3 regions of the Neobacillus canaveralius genome follow, and region 3 is predicted to be linked to each of the others. Evidence: riboswitches for the same ligand, from Rfam matches in the RefSeq annotation. Region 3 holds a riboswitch; each other region holds the start of a gene.
What was found. Region 3 has a riboswitch for S-adenosylmethionine ahead of ABC255_RS05765 (methionine biosynthesis PLP-dependent protein). Riboswitches for the same ligand answer to the same signal wherever they lie in the genome.
Positions count from the first base shown of each region.

Region 1: linked by a shared signal. The riboswitch ahead of ABC255_RS04120 (methionine ABC transporter ATP-binding protein) and the one ahead of ABC255_RS05765 (methionine biosynthesis PLP-dependent protein) in region 3 are both predicted to bind S-adenosylmethionine.
Region 2: linked by a shared signal. The riboswitch ahead of ABC255_RS27960 (transporter substrate-binding domain-containing protein) and the one ahead of ABC255_RS05765 (methionine biosynthesis PLP-dependent protein) in region 3 are both predicted to bind S-adenosylmethionine.

Region 1 covers NZ_JBDFLL010000001.1:844,291-849,557, forward strand. Annotated here, with positions in the region: gene ABC255_RS04100 (carbohydrate ABC transporter permease) at 1-210, shown strand, start outside; gene ABC255_RS04105 (M20 family metallopeptidase) at 273-1,487, opposite strand; gene ABC255_RS04110 (MetQ/NlpA family ABC transporter substrate-binding protein) at 1,578-2,408, opposite strand; gene ABC255_RS04115 (methionine ABC transporter permease) at 2,426-3,076, opposite strand; gene ABC255_RS04120 (methionine ABC transporter ATP-binding protein) at 3,066-4,097, opposite strand; SAM riboswitch class I at 4,187-4,290, opposite strand; SAM riboswitch class I at 4,363-4,463, opposite strand; gene ABC255_RS04125 (hypothetical protein) at 4,687-4,881, opposite strand; gene ABC255_RS04130 (CBO0543 family protein) at 5,122-5,267, shown strand, end outside.
Region 2 covers NZ_JBDFLL010000001.1:5,745,009-5,750,275, forward strand. Annotated here, with positions in the region: gene mmuM (homocysteine S-methyltransferase) at 174-1,109, opposite strand; gene ABC255_RS27950 (amino acid ABC transporter ATP-binding protein) at 1,140-1,877, opposite strand; gene ABC255_RS27955 (amino acid ABC transporter permease) at 1,874-2,596, opposite strand; gene ABC255_RS27960 (transporter substrate-binding domain-containing protein) at 2,617-3,438, opposite strand; SAM riboswitch class I at 3,584-3,694, opposite strand; gene solA (N-methyl-L-tryptophan oxidase) at 3,854-5,002, shown strand; gene rlmD (23S rRNA (uracil(1939)-C(5))-methyltransferase RlmD) at 5,256-5,267, opposite strand, start outside.
Region 3 covers NZ_JBDFLL010000001.1:1,192,740-1,198,006, reverse strand. Annotated here, with positions in the region: gene ABC255_RS05775 (sugar transferase) at 1-95, opposite strand, end outside; gene ABC255_RS05770 (polysaccharide biosynthesis protein) at 123-1,946, opposite strand; SAM riboswitch class I at 2,384-2,498, shown strand; gene ABC255_RS05765 (methionine biosynthesis PLP-dependent protein) at 2,577-3,689, shown strand; gene metC (cystathionine beta-lyase) at 3,689-4,876, shown strand; gene ABC255_RS05755 (bifunctional homocysteine S-methyltransferase/methylenetetrahydrofolate reductase) at 4,879-5,267, shown strand, end outside.

The DNA of each region.
Region 1 (5,267 bases), 350 kb from region 3:
AATAGCTTACTCTGGCCGCTTATTACGCTAAATTCGGAAGAAATGTTTACTCTGCCTGTTGCATTATCCAGTTTAATCGGGATGGCGCGGATTGATTATGGACAGTTAATGTTAGGAACTGCGTTATCTACGGTCCCCATTATGGTCTTTTTCCTATTGCTCCAAAAGCATTTTATTTCTGGGATTTTAGGTGGTGCGGTAAAAGAATAAGAGGTAGGTAGGGTCCTAAAATTAGAGAGCCCAGCGACAAGGTTATGTCACTGGGCGTCTTTTTATATGGACTCTGCCGCTTTTCTCTCTTTAAATTCTGCTTTAATCTGAGTTAATGTATCAGTGTCTGTAATCAGTTTTAAAGCAGTTAGTGCAAGAGCTTTAGCACCGGTGATGAGTGCTTGGTCTCCTTTAGGAGAGGCTGCGGCTTCTCTAAATGGTACCGTATGCGGAATAAGATCGCTCGCACCAATTTTTATATAGGGATGAATGGTTGGGACAACCTGACTGATGTTTCCTGCATCTGTTGAGCCGATGCCTTTGTTTCCACCTTCAACCACGGTTTCACCTAGTTCTTCAACGATTTCCTTGAATACAGCATTATAACTACTATTTAATAGAAGATTGTCAACTTCATTTTGGAAAGCAATCACGTTTAACTTTGCCCCTGTAGCCAATGCGGCACCTTCCGCCACTGCTTTTACTCGTTGAGTAACTTCGTTCAAACCAGTTCTTGTTGCAGCTCGGATGTAAAATCTTGCTTTTGCATATTCAGGGATAATATTTGGTGCATCCCCGCCATGGGTGATGATTCCATGAATCCGTACATCGCCCGGTAGTTGCTGCCTTAATGCATTGATTCCATTAAAAAGCTGAATAACTGCATCGAGTGCATTTATTCCTTCATGCGGGTTAGCTGATGCATGTGCCGGCTTTCCAATAAACTCAAAATCTAGTGGATCTACAGCTAGAGATGAACTGGTTAGTCGTGTCTCACTATTCGGGTGAATCATTAGTGCGGCGTCAATCCCGGTCACTAGTCCGTGTTTAACAAAACTGCCTTTTGCACTGCCGTTTGGCCCGCCTTCTTCTGCCGGGGTACCGAAAACAACGGCTTCTCCGCCTGTTTCTTGTAAAACTTTACTCAAGGCAATCGCTGCAGCAACACTAGTGGTTCCAATAATATTATGTCCGCATGCATGTCCTAGGCCTGGAAGGGCATCATATTCGGCTAGGAATGCAATGGATGGACCTGGTTTTTCTGACTTTTTACGAGCAATAAATGAAGTTTCATGTCCAGCAACTGCCTTTTCAACCGCAAAGCCTTCTTTTAAAAGAATGTCGGCCAAGAGGGCAGAAGCAAAAAATTCTTCATTGCCGATTTCAGGACTTTCATGAATTTTCTGACTAGTTGACAGGTAAAGCTCTTTATTGCTTTCTACATTTTCTATAATTGTTTCTTTTAAGGCGTTTATGGATATAACAGTTTCTGACATCGTTTTTCCCCTCCTTAAATTGTCCAGCTCCAGCGCCAGAGGAAAATTGAACTGCATTTTTCCCTTTTCAAGGCGCTTCCGCTTTTCTTTCTACCAACCAATATTGCTAAGTGGCACGAATGTTGGAATCATGTTGCCTTTGTACTCTTTTTCAATAAATTCTGCTGTATCTTCTGATTGGTAAAGTTCTGCTATTCTCTTATAAGTTTTGTTGTCTTTGTCTTTTGCTTGGACAGCGATAATATTCAGGTAAGGGGTAGCTGTTTCACTTTCAGCAAAAATCGCATCTTCTAATGGGCTAAGACCTGCATCACCGGCAATCCCGTTATTGATCACAGAAGCAGCAACGTCTGGCAATGCTCTAGGTGTTTGCGCTGGTACAACTGGAACAAATTCAATGTTCTTAGGGTTTTTCTTTATTTGAGTAAGATCTCCATTTGGATCAAAATCTTTTGGTAATTCAATAAGTCCAGCTTCTTGAAGAAGTAATAATGCACGGCCTTGATTGGATGCATCGTTCGGAAGCGCAATTTTTGCACCATCTGGAATGTCTTTGACATCTTTGTGTTTTTCAGAGTAAATTCCCATTGGGGCAAGGACGGTAGTTGCGATTGGCACTAGGTCTAATTTGTGTTCTTTAATAAATACATCAAAATAGGCAACGGTTTGGAATGCATTAACATCTATTTCACCTTCTGCAAGTGCAGTGTTGGGAGCAACGTAATCTGAGAATGATACGATTTCGATATCGATTCCCTCTTTTTCAGCCTTTTTCGCTACAAAATCCCAAATACGTGTATCGGTTCCGCTAACACCAAGCTTAACGGTAGTGGTTTCTTTACCCTCTGATGTTTTCTCAGCGCAGCCAGCGCCAATAATCGCTAATGTAATAATAATGATGGATAGTAAAAGTTTTTTCATCGTATTTTTCCTCCTAGTTATCTTCGTCTAATTTTTTTTGCTGCTATATTCCCAAATGACTGTAGACCTTGTACGATCACAATCAGAATTCCTACTGTAATCATCATCGTGACTGTATCAAAACGCTGGTAGCCATATGTAATTGCCAAATCTCCAATTCCACCGCCGCCGACTGCCCCAGCCATTGCCGAAGCACCAACAAGACCGATGGTCGCGATTGTCAGGGCAAGAACTAGTGAGCTGAGTGCTTCAGGAATTAAAAATTTACTAATAATTTGCCATGGGGTTGCGCCCATTGCCTCTGCTGCTTCAATGACACCAGGATCAACCTCTAGTAAGGAATTTTCTATCAATCTGGCAATATAGGGTCCTGCATAGAAGACGAGAGGAACTACTGCTGCTGCGGTTCCAATCGAAGTTCCAACAATCAACCTTGTAACGGGTATCATTGCCACCAATAAAATGATGAACGGAACAGATCGGAAAATATTAATAATTCCATTCAATACATTAAAAACCGGCAGATTCTGAAGCAGATGGCCTTTCCGTGTTACGACAAGTAAGATTCCCAGCGGCAGTCCAAGGATGGTTGAGAACAAGAGTGAAAAAGCAACCATCTGGACCGTTTCAATTAAAGCAGAAATAATTTGCTCTGAGTTAACTAGCATGTGCTGTCACTTCCTTTATGCTGATTTTCTTCTGGTTGATGTAGGTTAATGCACGGATGATTTCTTTGTCAGAGCCTTGGAACTCAACAATTAAGTTTCCAAACGGTGTGCCTTGAAGCTCAGTAATGGTTCCGAACAGGACATTGATATGAATATCAAACTGTTTGGCAAGTTCGGAGAGCAGGGGCTGACCGGATGTGCTGCCTACAAAATTAATTCGGTAAACCTTTTGCATTCCGTCATGTTTTTGAATGATTTCTTTTATAGAATCAGGGATCTGGTCGTTCATGACAGAGCTTACAAAGTTCTTTGCCGTCTCCGTTTTAGGAGATGAAAAGACGTTAAACACCGTGCCTTCTTCAATAATTTTACCGGACTCAATCACTGCCACTCGGTCGCAAATTTCTCTGATGACCGCCATTTCATGGGTAATGATTAGAATGGTTATGTTGTATTCCTTATTGATTTTTTTCAACAGCTGTAAAATGGAGCTGGTTGTCTGTGGATCAAGTGCAGATGTGGCCTCATCACAAAGTAGAATCGATGGCTGTGTTGCCAAGGCCCTTGCAATTCCAATTCGCTGCTTTTGTCCGCCTGAAAGCTGGTCAGGATAATAGTCCGCCTTGTCGGCCAACCCGACAAATTCTAGTAATTCCTGAACGCGCTTCTTAATACCATCCTTTGGAACTTTGGCAAGTGTCAGAGGCATTGCGACGTTGGCAAACACTGTTTTTGAGTTTAATAGATTAAAGTGTTGAAAAACCATGCCAATATTTTTCTTAATCTCACGGACTTCTTTTACGGACATCGAAGTGAGGTCATGACCATCGACGATTACACTACCTGAGGTCGGACGCTCTAGTAAGTTTACACAGCGGATAAGTGAACTTTTCCCAGCACCGCTAAACCCGATTACTCCGAAAATCTCTCCCTTATTAATCTTCAAATCAATTCCATTCAAAGCTGCAACCTGCTGCCCGCCACTTTCATAAACCTTTTTAAGATTCTGAAATTCGATCATGGTGTATCTCTCCTTTTTTAACAAATAAAAAACCCTCTTCTTGGAAACAAGAAGAGGGCATGCCGATGCAAAGTAATAGCAAAAAACTCTTCTTATCTCCCAAGCTTGCTGCTTGCTGGATTTGGCACAGTCCCCAATTGGTTCCGCTGCCGAGGTGTCATAGGGCCAGTCCCTCAACCTCTCTGGATAAGAAATATTATTCAGTTAAAAATAAAAAACCTCTTCTTGAAAAAGAAGAGGGCAAATTGAAATAATTAGCGTCCTCTTCTTATCTATCAAGTCGCACTTGCTGGATTTGGCACAGAATCTTGTGATTCCGCTGCCGAGGTGTCATAGGGCCAGTCCCTCAACCTCTCTTGATAAGAAGTATTTTTACTTTATTCATTTTTTGAACTTGTTAATTAATTTACTGTAGGGATAGTGAAAAGTCAAATCCCTTTTTTAAAATAATAATTAATTCCTTGGTTTTAAAGCGTTCTCAGTGCTTATAAATAGGCATTTTTAATAAATAAAAAAAATTTACTGCTGGCCTTCGCAAAAAACAAAAAAAGAGCGATAGTTTTCGCTCTCTTTCTTGAACTTTAAACAACTATCTTCTTTTTACCAAACAAAGTACCCCTTGGATGATTAACACAAGTGAGAATAAAAGGACAGCTATGACACCAATTAGGAGAACTAACGGACTAAGCGGCGCTAAGAATCCAGTTAGCTCTACTCTTAATAAGGCAAAACCGGCAAGGATACATAAGAAGTATAAAAACGGACTGCGATCTAATACACTCATTGCATATTCACTCCTTTCTTGGGGTTAATTCATTACTATTCATAAAAGGAGTATTTTATTTACCAGAATAATAAATCAGTCACAAATAACTATTTATTTGGAAAATTAATCCTCCTGTTCGGGTGGGTAGAGTAGGTCTTTTGGCATTTTATCTGGATGAGGATTGATAGGTGACTATATGAGCAAGGATTTGGAAAGTATAATTTTTAATTAGTTGTTTTTGAAGGAGATAGTCCATCCATGTGGAAGCTGGTATTTATTTTCTTTTTTATTCTTGTTATCATTGCTTTTCTAGTCCCAAAGAGATTGACTAAAATTGAATTATATACAACGAGTCTTTTTGCTTTGGTATTTGGTATCAATGTAGATTTGGTTCTCGTCTTTAA
Region 2 (5,267 bases), 4.6 Mb from region 3:
CCGTCTACAAGACGTATTACGTAGAGAAAAGTTTACATTAATAATAAATATTTTTTTATGCATGCTTTCCTTAAAAAAATTGAGAAACATAGAAAAAGCACTTTCCCTTTACTTAAGGAAAGTGCTTAAAGATTATTTAGTGGTAATTACCTCATGCCGCCCGTAAGTTAAAGCTACTTACGTGCCCAATCGTTAATAGCTTTTATATCTTCAGGTTTCGTCCTACAACACCCACCTATTATTTTTGCTCCTTCTTCGTACCAGCGTTGAGTGCACATGGTAAATTGTTTAGAAGAAGCTCCTTCATTCCATTTTTTATTCGTAGCATCATATTCTTCACCTGAATTTGGATAAACAATAATTGGTTTAGAAGTTTTGCCTTTTATTTCTTTAATTAATGAATCAATAAAATCTGGTGATGAGCAATTAATACCAATGGCAGCTATTTGCTTCTCCCCTTCTAGCCACATCACACAATCAGACATTTTTTCTCCATTACTAATATGAAGCTCATCTTTTGCACTAAAACTAATCCAAGCGTAGATTTCTGGGAATTCTCTTATCACCCTTGTTATTGCTTTAGCCTCTATCAGACATGGAATGGTTTCACACGCTAGGATATCAGCACCAGCTTCAACTAGTATTCTAATTCTCTCTCTATGAAAAGAAACTAGTTCATCCTCATTTAATACATAATCCCCACGATATTCAGAACCATCCGCAAGAACGGCACCATATGGACCGACTGATGCAGCCACTATTGGTTTAGGTCTGTTCTTCCGATTTTCGGTATTATCCCAAAATTCATCACGTGCATTAATAGCAAGTTGAACAGACTTTTTAATTAAATCAGCGGCCTCTTTTTCAGATAGCCCTCTTTCCTCATAACCTTCAATAGTAGCTTGATAACTAGCTGTTATGGCACAATCTGCACCCGCTTTAAAATAATCTAAATGAACCTGCTTGATTAGCTCTGGATTTTCCATTAATATCTTTGCTGACCATAAACGGTCATTTAGATTACACCCATAATTCTCAAGCTCTGTAGCCATTGCTCCATCGATAATCATAATTGGATAATTTTCTAAGATCTGTTCTATCGGATTCATTTTACTTATCCTTCTTCCTAGTAAAATAGCCTACCTTTTTAATACTTTACTTATAAACTGCTTCGTTCTTTCAACACTTGGATTTGTAAACATTTGTTCTGCTGTTCCTTCTTCAAGAATCATTCCATTTTCCATAAAGATAATTCGATCAGAAATTTCACGAGCAAAATTAAGCTCGTGTGTGACAATCAGCATGGTATTGCCTTCCTTTGCTACATCTTTTATAACAGTTAACACTTCCCCAACTAACTCTGGATCAAGCGATGAAGTCGGCTCATCAAATAATAAAACCTCTGGATTGAGCGCCAGTGCTCGAGCAATACCAACCCTTTGTTGTTGTCCACCAGATAGCTGTACTGGATAATGCTCCAATCTATCTTGAAGACCAACTTTTTCTAGGATTTCTGCACTTACCTTCTTCGCTTCATTCGAACTTATATTCTTCACACTTGTTAAGCCAATCATGACATTCTGTAACACTGTTAAATTTTTAAATAAGTTATACTGTTGAAAGACCATTCCTGTGGATAATCGTAAAGACTGAATATCTACCTTTCTAGCGGATTCAATATTTACTCTCTTTCCACTAATTTCAACGATGCCCTTTGTAGGTTGTTCTAAGAAATTGATACAGCGTAATAAGGTTGATTTCCCTGAACCACTTGGTCCTAAAATAGAAACAACCTCTCCTTTATTAACGGAAAAATTTATTCCTTTTAACACATGCTGTTGGTCAAAATATTTATGGAGATTTTCCACTTTAATCATGAGATAACCCCTCTTTCATATCTCCGGGCACGCTTTTCTACTATAACTAGCAATCTCTCGACTATAATACAAATGATCCAATAAACAATAGAAACTGCTATATAGACTTCAAAAAAGGCTAAACCACGAGAACCAAGAATTTTGGCTTGTCCCATGATATCAATAACCCCAATAATAAAGACTAGAGAAGTGTCTTTAATTGTACTGATAAACATATTACCTAAATTAGGTATGGCTACCGATAAAGCCTGCGGGAAAATAATTTTCAGCATCATTTGAGTGGGACTCAACCCTATAGCTCTGGCTGCCTCAAACTGACCACGATCAACAGATTCAATCGCTGATCGTATCGTTTCAGACAAATAAGCACCTAAATTAATTGAAAAGGCTAATAAAGCATATACTTCCGGTGCAATGATATTTACATCAATATTCATGATCCATCCATATTCAGTTTGAAAAAAGTAAATCACTTTTGGTATTCCATAAAACACAAGATATATCTGCACTAAGAGAGGGGTTCCTCTAATAAAAGAGACATAAAAAGAAGAGATTGTCTTTAATACGGGTACCCGATAAATTTTTATCAGTGCTGTAGTAAGCCCAATAAATAAACTAATAATCAACGAACCTACGGCAATTCCAATTGTAATAGGTAATCGTGCAACTATCGCAGGAAAGCTTTCTATTAAAAAATGAATATCCAATAAATTTTCCATTTCTTCCTCCCTTTACAGCCTTATTCAGGGATGTATTCTCCACCCGTCCATTTGACTGACAGGTCAGCTAATGTACCGTCTTCTTTGAGTTCCTTTAGAATAGGATCAATTAATCCTTTTAACTCTTCTCCCTGCTTTCCATCTTTAAAAACAATTCCAATCTTATCATTCACGATAGGCTGTCCTACAACTTCTAAATCTATATTATATTTTTCTATAACAGAATGAATCATAATTGGGTCATTTACATAGGCATCCACACGTCCATTTTGTACATCTTGTAAAATTTCTGAAGGGGTTCCACTTTCGCTATATTTTAAAATAATATCATTTTCTGCTTTTTTATTATGTTCTTCAAGTAATAATGTATAAGAATCACCAGCTAAAGCTCCAACTTTTTTCCCCTCTAAATCTTCTACTGTTTGAATATCTGTTCGACCTGATTTCACAACAATAACGGTTTCTGCAGCAAAATAAGATTCGTCTGTAAACAAGTACTTCTCTTCACGTTCAGATGTTTTCGCCACCTGGTCGGCAACTGCCTGAATTTTATTTGATTCTAGTGCAAGAAACATACTGTCCCATGGAGTAGCAACAAAATCAAAGGTATACCCCTCTAATCTTTCATCAATTTCTTTTATTACGTCGATATCATATCCGATAAGTGCATTACTTTCATCCGCATAAGCGAAAGGAGGATAATCATTTTGAGTTCCAACTAAAATAACCTTTTCCTCCGTTCCATCTGCTGTTGTTGTTTCTTTAGAGGAACAACCATTTAATATACTAACCAAACCTACTAGTGCAATACTTGATAACAATAACCTAGATTTCTTTTTCATTTTACTATCTCCTTTAAAATAAATTTATTATTATTATTGAATAAGAATCTAAGTCATTACTTATATCCAATTCAAATCACTAAAACGGAAACAGAACAATAAAATAAAAAAGCCTCTTCCAATCAGAAAGAGGCTTTTTATCTAAACCTTATCTCTCAGAATGAAACACTCTGCAGGATTTAGCACCTTTCATCCTTCATGGAATGATGGTTGCTGGACGTCGTCGGGCCTGTCCCTCGGTCTCTCGTGATAAGTTATTCATTTTTTATGTTATTTTTTGTATATTATGATAATATTTAATATTAATACTATTGTCAACTACTTTTTCACTATGTACAATTCACTAAATAATCTGATTTTAGTATAACACTAAATCTTATAGATTTTGAGAATTCAGGATAAAAAGATGGGAGAAATGAACTTGAAAGAAGAAGCCTATTTTGATGTAGCAATTATTGGTGCTGGTACAATGGGAATAGCTGCCGGTGCCTTTTTAGCTCAACAGAAAGTAAACACTGTGTTAATCGATGCTTTCGACCCACCACATCATCATGGAAGCCATCACGGAGATACCCGTATGATTCGACATGCTTATGGTGAAGGCAGACAGTATGTAACACTAGTAAAACGTGCACAACAATTATGGGAGGAATTAGAACAGCACACCACCTATAAAATCTTTGAAAAAACCGGTGTTCTTGGATTAGGTCCAAAAGATTCTTCCTTTCTTCAAGAAACGATTGAGGCTGCTAATAAATATGATTTGCCATTAGATATTCTAAATAGCAAAGAAATAAAAGAAAGATGGCCAGGTTTTTCAGTACCAGATCATTTTATTGGTTGTTTTGAGTCAGAATCAGGCCTCATCTATAGTGAGAATGCCATTAAAGCTTATAAAGAAATCGCCATTAATAATGGAGCAAAACTTGTTACAAATACACCCGTACAGCAAATTGAGATGGAAGAAATGAACAATATAAAAATCTCAACTGAAAACCAGGTTTATTATGCGAAAAAAGTGATTGTTACAGCAGGAGCATGGGTAGCCAAACTATTACCAGACTTAAATCTCCCTATTCGGCCAACCCGTAAAGCCTTCGGCTGGTTTGACGCCCCTGCAGACCTTTACGATATCACCAACTTCCCCTCTTTTTACGTAGAGGACGATACGAATATGTGTTATGGATTTCCTTGCAAAGACGGAGCAGGCCTTAAGATAGGAAGATCAGATGGAGGTCAAGCTATTGATCCTAACCAACACAAACAGAACTTTGGTCAATACGAAACAGATGAAGAGGACCTAAGATTCTTCCTCCGAACCTATATGCCTAAAGCAAATGGAGAATTAAAACAAGGAAAAACATGCTTATATACCCTCTCAAGTGACAATCACTTTATCATTGATTATCACCCTGAACATGAAAATATCATCATTGCATGCGGTTTTTCCGGCCACGGCTTTAAGTTTGGTAGCGTTATGGGAGAAGTGCTCGGCCAACTGGCGCAAAAAGGGAAAAGTAGTTTTGATATTTCTTTATTCTCTCTTAAGAGATTTGATTTGTAATATGTCATCAATAAATAGAATAACTTAGTCATAACTAGACCAAGATGATCCATAACACGCAAAATCGATCTTTCATGTAATAAGTGTCTATATTTTCAGAGATGCTTATTACATGATAAATTAATTCTACAATTTTTATCTAATTCACCTTCTGCTCTCAAAAACAAAAAAACAGAAACCTATCAGGCTTCTGCTTCTTCTTTCAAAACTACCTTTGCCACTGCCTCACAATGGCTTGAGTGGTGATCGCAGACTATTTCAACAC
Region 3 (5,267 bases):
AGTTTCCATTTGACCAAAATTCCAATTAGTACAATAACAGGTGAGAAAATAATTAAAGTCATCAAAGAAATTACTACATCTATTACTCTCTTCATGAATTCACTCCCATTTCTTTATCATACTTATATTAAGATTGGGAATTGGGATACAGTAGTTCCTTTCTTGTTTGCAAGATCTACTATCCTCTTTCTTACTTCATCTTGATTCAAATTCGCATAGATTGATAATAGTTCTTCTATCTCCTGACTAAAAATAGTTGATGATTTCCCAATATAAATATTTGGATATATTTGTTCTTCTGTAAGCTCGTCATCTTTTAGTAATTCTTCGAAAATCTTTTCCCCTGGTCTGATCCCAGTGTATTCAATCCCGATTTCTTCAATAGAGTTACCAGATAGATTTATTAAATTTTTAGCCAAATCAACAATTTTCACTGGATCCCCCATATCCAAAATAAAAATTTCTCCCCCTCTTGCTAAAGCCCCTGCTTGAAGAACAAGCCTGGTTGCCTCTGGAATCGTCATAAAATAACGCACCATATCAGGGTGAGTGACAGTAATAGGACCTCCCTTTTTGATTTGATTTTTAAATAATGGGATTACACTTCCCCTGCTTCCAAGTACATTACCAAAACGAACAGTAACAAATCTTGTTAGGCTTTCCTTATCCATCTGTTGAATAATCATTTCGGCAAGTCTTTTTGTAGCTCCCATTACACTTGTAGGATTCACAGCTTTATCGGAAGAAATCATTACAAAGGTTTTAACTCCATTATAGCTAGCTGCTTGTGCGGTATTCATGGTCCCAATCACGTTATTTTTTATGGCCTCTTCTGGGTTAGATTCCATTAATGGAACATGCTTATGTGCAGCTGCATGATAGACCACATCTGGAAGATAAGTAGCCATTACATCCCTCATTTTTCTGCTATCCTGTATATCAGCAATAACTGGAATATATTCGATGTTTGTATTTTTAAAAGAATCCCTTAACTCCATATTTATGGAGAAAATGCTATTTTCTCCGTGCCCTAGTAAAATTAATTTAGCAGGTTCAAAAAGAGAAATTTGGCGGCAGATTTCTGAGCCAATCGAGCCCCCTGCACCTGTAACCAATACCACTTTATCTTTGATATATCCTGAAATACTCTGAATATCTAATTCAACTTGTTCCCTTCCTAACAAGTCTTCAACTTGAACATCACGAAAATGATTAACAGATACTTTTCCAACCATAAGGTCTTCGAGCATTGGAAGGACTTGGGTTTTAGCTCTTGTCTTAGCACATTCCATAAATATTTTATTTAATTCCTTTTTACTTAGGGATGGAATCGCAATCACAATGTTTTCAATTTTGTTTCTACTAACCATTTCTTCTAGGTTTGCAGTTCCACCAATCACTGGAATACCTAAAATATCAAGATTCCGCTTTTTTAAGTCATCATCGATAAACCCAACTGGCAATAGATCTGCTTTATTATTCTTTCTTATTTGCCTTGCCACCATCATCCCAGCAGATCCTGCACCTACAATGAGTGTTCGTCTTTTATTTTTTTCATTAATCAGAAAATTCTCCTGAAATAATCTCCAACTGAATCGAGTACCACCAATAAAAATTAAGTTCATCAACCATGTAACGGTAAAAAATCGATAGTTTGATAGATGAAAAAACACTTGTTGTACCAATGCTGCAATAATAATTGATATACTCACAACCTTAAAAATGCTTAATAATTCCCCTATACTCGCATATTCCCATGCTTTTTTGTACAATTTGCTTCTATATGTTAAGGCATAATGAGTGAGCAAAAGCACCAACGTGAAATTGGCAGTAGGGCTACTTAGTGTAACGTCTCCTTCTACCAAATAATGACTAAGGATAATCGATGAAAATAAAATACATGTATCAAATAATATAAACAAAGAAATTCTCAGTCGAAAAGTCATGTTCCCACCCCTTTCTTTTTCTTGAAAAATTTTAATTATATACTCCTTTTAAAAGCACATAATGAAAATTTTTATAAAATGGGCATTTAACCCGTCCTCACATCATACTCTTGACGACTAGCGTCTAAGGTTCACTGACCCACAGTATGACCGAGTGCCTCCTGGGATAATGGAAAGGAGACATCACCATTAAAAACATATAAAGTGCGATTTTGTACTTAATAAAGAATATAATCATAAAAAAATTTGGTTTTATTTCCCTATATAGTTTATTTTAGTTCTTTATACAGAACGTGTCAATCTGAAAATCACTTATATCGAACTTAGAAAATACATCATTTTATACCTTTCAAACATTATTATGTCATTATTAATAGAAAAATGTTGACTAGGCTTTCTATTTGTAGTAAATTTTATAAATAATCTAAATACTTATGTTCTTATCAAGAGAGGTAGAGGGAATGGCCCTATGACGCCTCAGCAACCATCAATGGTTATTTCATTGAAAAGGTGCTAAGTCCAACAAGTTATTGGTAACTTGGAAGATAAGAAGAATGACAATGCTTACAGCATCCAAAGTCTTCTTCTTAAAGAAGACTTTTTTTATTATTCATATAGGAGTGGTTGACCATGTATAAGATTGATACGAAGCTAGCTCAAATTGGAAATCGCAGCGAAACTGCGACAGGGACGGTTAATCCTCCCGTTTATTTTTCAACTGCCTACCGTCATGAGGGTATTGGGCAGTCAACAGGGTTTGATTACACACGGACAGGTAATCCGACTCGACAGCTGCTTGAAAAGGCGATTGCCGATTTAGAAGGTGCAGATCAAGGATTTGCCTGTAGTTCGGGTATGGCAGCTATTTTTACAATTCTTTCTCTTTTCGAGTCTGGGGACGAATGGATTGTGAGCGAGGATTTATATGGTGGTACTTATAGATTACTAGAACAAGGCTTCAAAAAATGGGGATTACAAACAAATTATGTAAATACCTGTAATATTGAATTGATTGAAAGTAACATAACTCCGCAGACAAAAGCAATTTTCCTAGAAACACCAACAAATCCGCTTATGCAGGAATCAGATATTGCGGCTGTTTCAGAAATCGCAAAAAAACACGGAATCTTGCTGATTGTCGACAATACCTTCTACACACCACTAATTCAGCAACCAATCCTGCTAGGTGCAGATATTGTCATCCATAGTGCAACCAAATACTTAGGCGGTCATAATGATGTTCTTGCTGGTCTTGTTGTTGCCAAGGGGAAAGAACTTTGCGAGGCTCTTGCCTTCCACCATAACGGAGCAGGCGGTGTCTTAAGTCCTTTTGATTCCTGGTTAGTAATGCGTGGAATGAAAACATTGTCACTAAGAATGGAAAGACATGAACGCAATGCAAAAGCGATTGTTGAATACCTGTCTAACCATGATGGTATTACAGATGTACTGTACCCAGGAAAAGGTGGAATGGTATCCTTCCGCTTACAAGATGAAGCATGGGTCAATCCATTCCTTCAAAGTCTTTCACTGATCTGCTTTGCTGAAAGTCTTGGTGGAACTGAAAGCTTTATCACCTATCCTGCAACACAGACACATGCCGATATTCCAGAAGAGATTCGAATTCAGTCAGGTGTTTGTAATCGACTATTAAGATTCTCTGTAGGACTTGAAGACCCAACAGACATCATTGAAGACCTTGAACATGCACTAGCTAAATTAAAAGAAGGAGTGATTGGATAATGAGTTCAGAAAATTATAGTTTTGAAACCAAGCTCCTTCATAATCAGCATAAAGTCGATCCGGCCACGGGAGCAGTAAGCGTGCCGATTCAACATGCTTCTACTTTCCATCAATTTGATATAGAAAGTTACGGAAAATACGATTACGCTAGAAGTGGAAATCCTACGAGAGAAGCGTTAGAGGATGTTATCGCAGAACTTGAGGGTGGAACGAGAGGCTTTGCTTTTTCGTCAGGAATGGCTGCTATTTCAACAGCCTTCCTTCTTCTTTCATCTGGTGACCATATAGTAATTACCGACGATGTGTATGGTGGTACATATCGAATGGTCACTCAGGTACTGACTCGTTTTGGAATTGAACATACCTTTGTAGATATGACAGATCTTGATCAAGTAAAAGAGGCAATTCAGCCTAACACCAAAGCATTTTATGTTGAAACACCGTCAAATCCTTTATTAAAGGTGACGGATATCCAAGCCATTACAACTTTGGCAAAAGAGATCAACGCAATCACTTATGTAGATAACACTTTTTTAACCCCTGAGTACCAACGACCTTTAGAGCTTGGTGCGGATGTTGTACTCCACAGTGCAACTAAGTTTTTATCAGGACATAGTGATGTCGTTGCAGGTCTTGCGGTTGTTAAGGATGAAGAATTAGGTAAAAGGCTGTATTCCTTACAAAATTCTTTTGGCGCAGTACTTGGGCCACAGGATGCATGGCTCGTGCTTAGAGGAATAAAAACCCTGCATGTCAGACTCGAACAGTCACAAAAATCCGCTATTAAAATAGCAGAATTCTTAGAGACTCATCCATTAATTGAGAAGGTTTATTATCCTGGACTTGAAAATCATCCACAGCACGAGCTTCAAAAAAGTCAGAGTAAAGGACCTGGTGCAGTTTTATCGTTTGAATTCCAGGATGAACAAGCACTTGAAGTCTTTCTATCTAATGTAAAAATCCCTGTTTTTGCCGTTAGTCTTGGTGCAGTCGAATCCATTCTATCCTATCCGGCAAAAATGTCACATGCTGCTATGTCCCAAGTAGAAAGGGAAAAACGAGGAATTAAAAACAGCCTCATCCGCTTATCCGTTGGCTTAGAGAACCCGGATGATCTTATTCATGACTTTTCTCAGGCTTTACATCAAGTGAAAGAAAAACTACTGGTCTTGCAGCAAGGAGAATAATCATGACCTTTTTAGAAAAATTAAAAAACCAAATTTTAATAGGGGATGGTGCCATGGGCACCCTTCTTTATTCATTCGGTAAAGATAGCTGCTTGGAAGAGTTAAACCTTTCTAATCCGGAAAAAATTCAAGAGATTCATCATGCCTATATTAAAGCTGGTGCTGATGTTATTCAAACCAACACATATGCAGCAAATTATCTAAAACTGCAGAGATATGGTCTCGAGGACTCCGTTAAAGCGATTAATAGTGCCGCTGTCCAGAATGCAAAATTAGCAGCACAAGACAATACTTATGTGCTGGGAACAATCGGCGGTAACCGCGGGATTAAACCTAGTACTATATCAATAGAAGAATTAAAGCGCAGTTTCCGTGAACAGCTATACTGTTT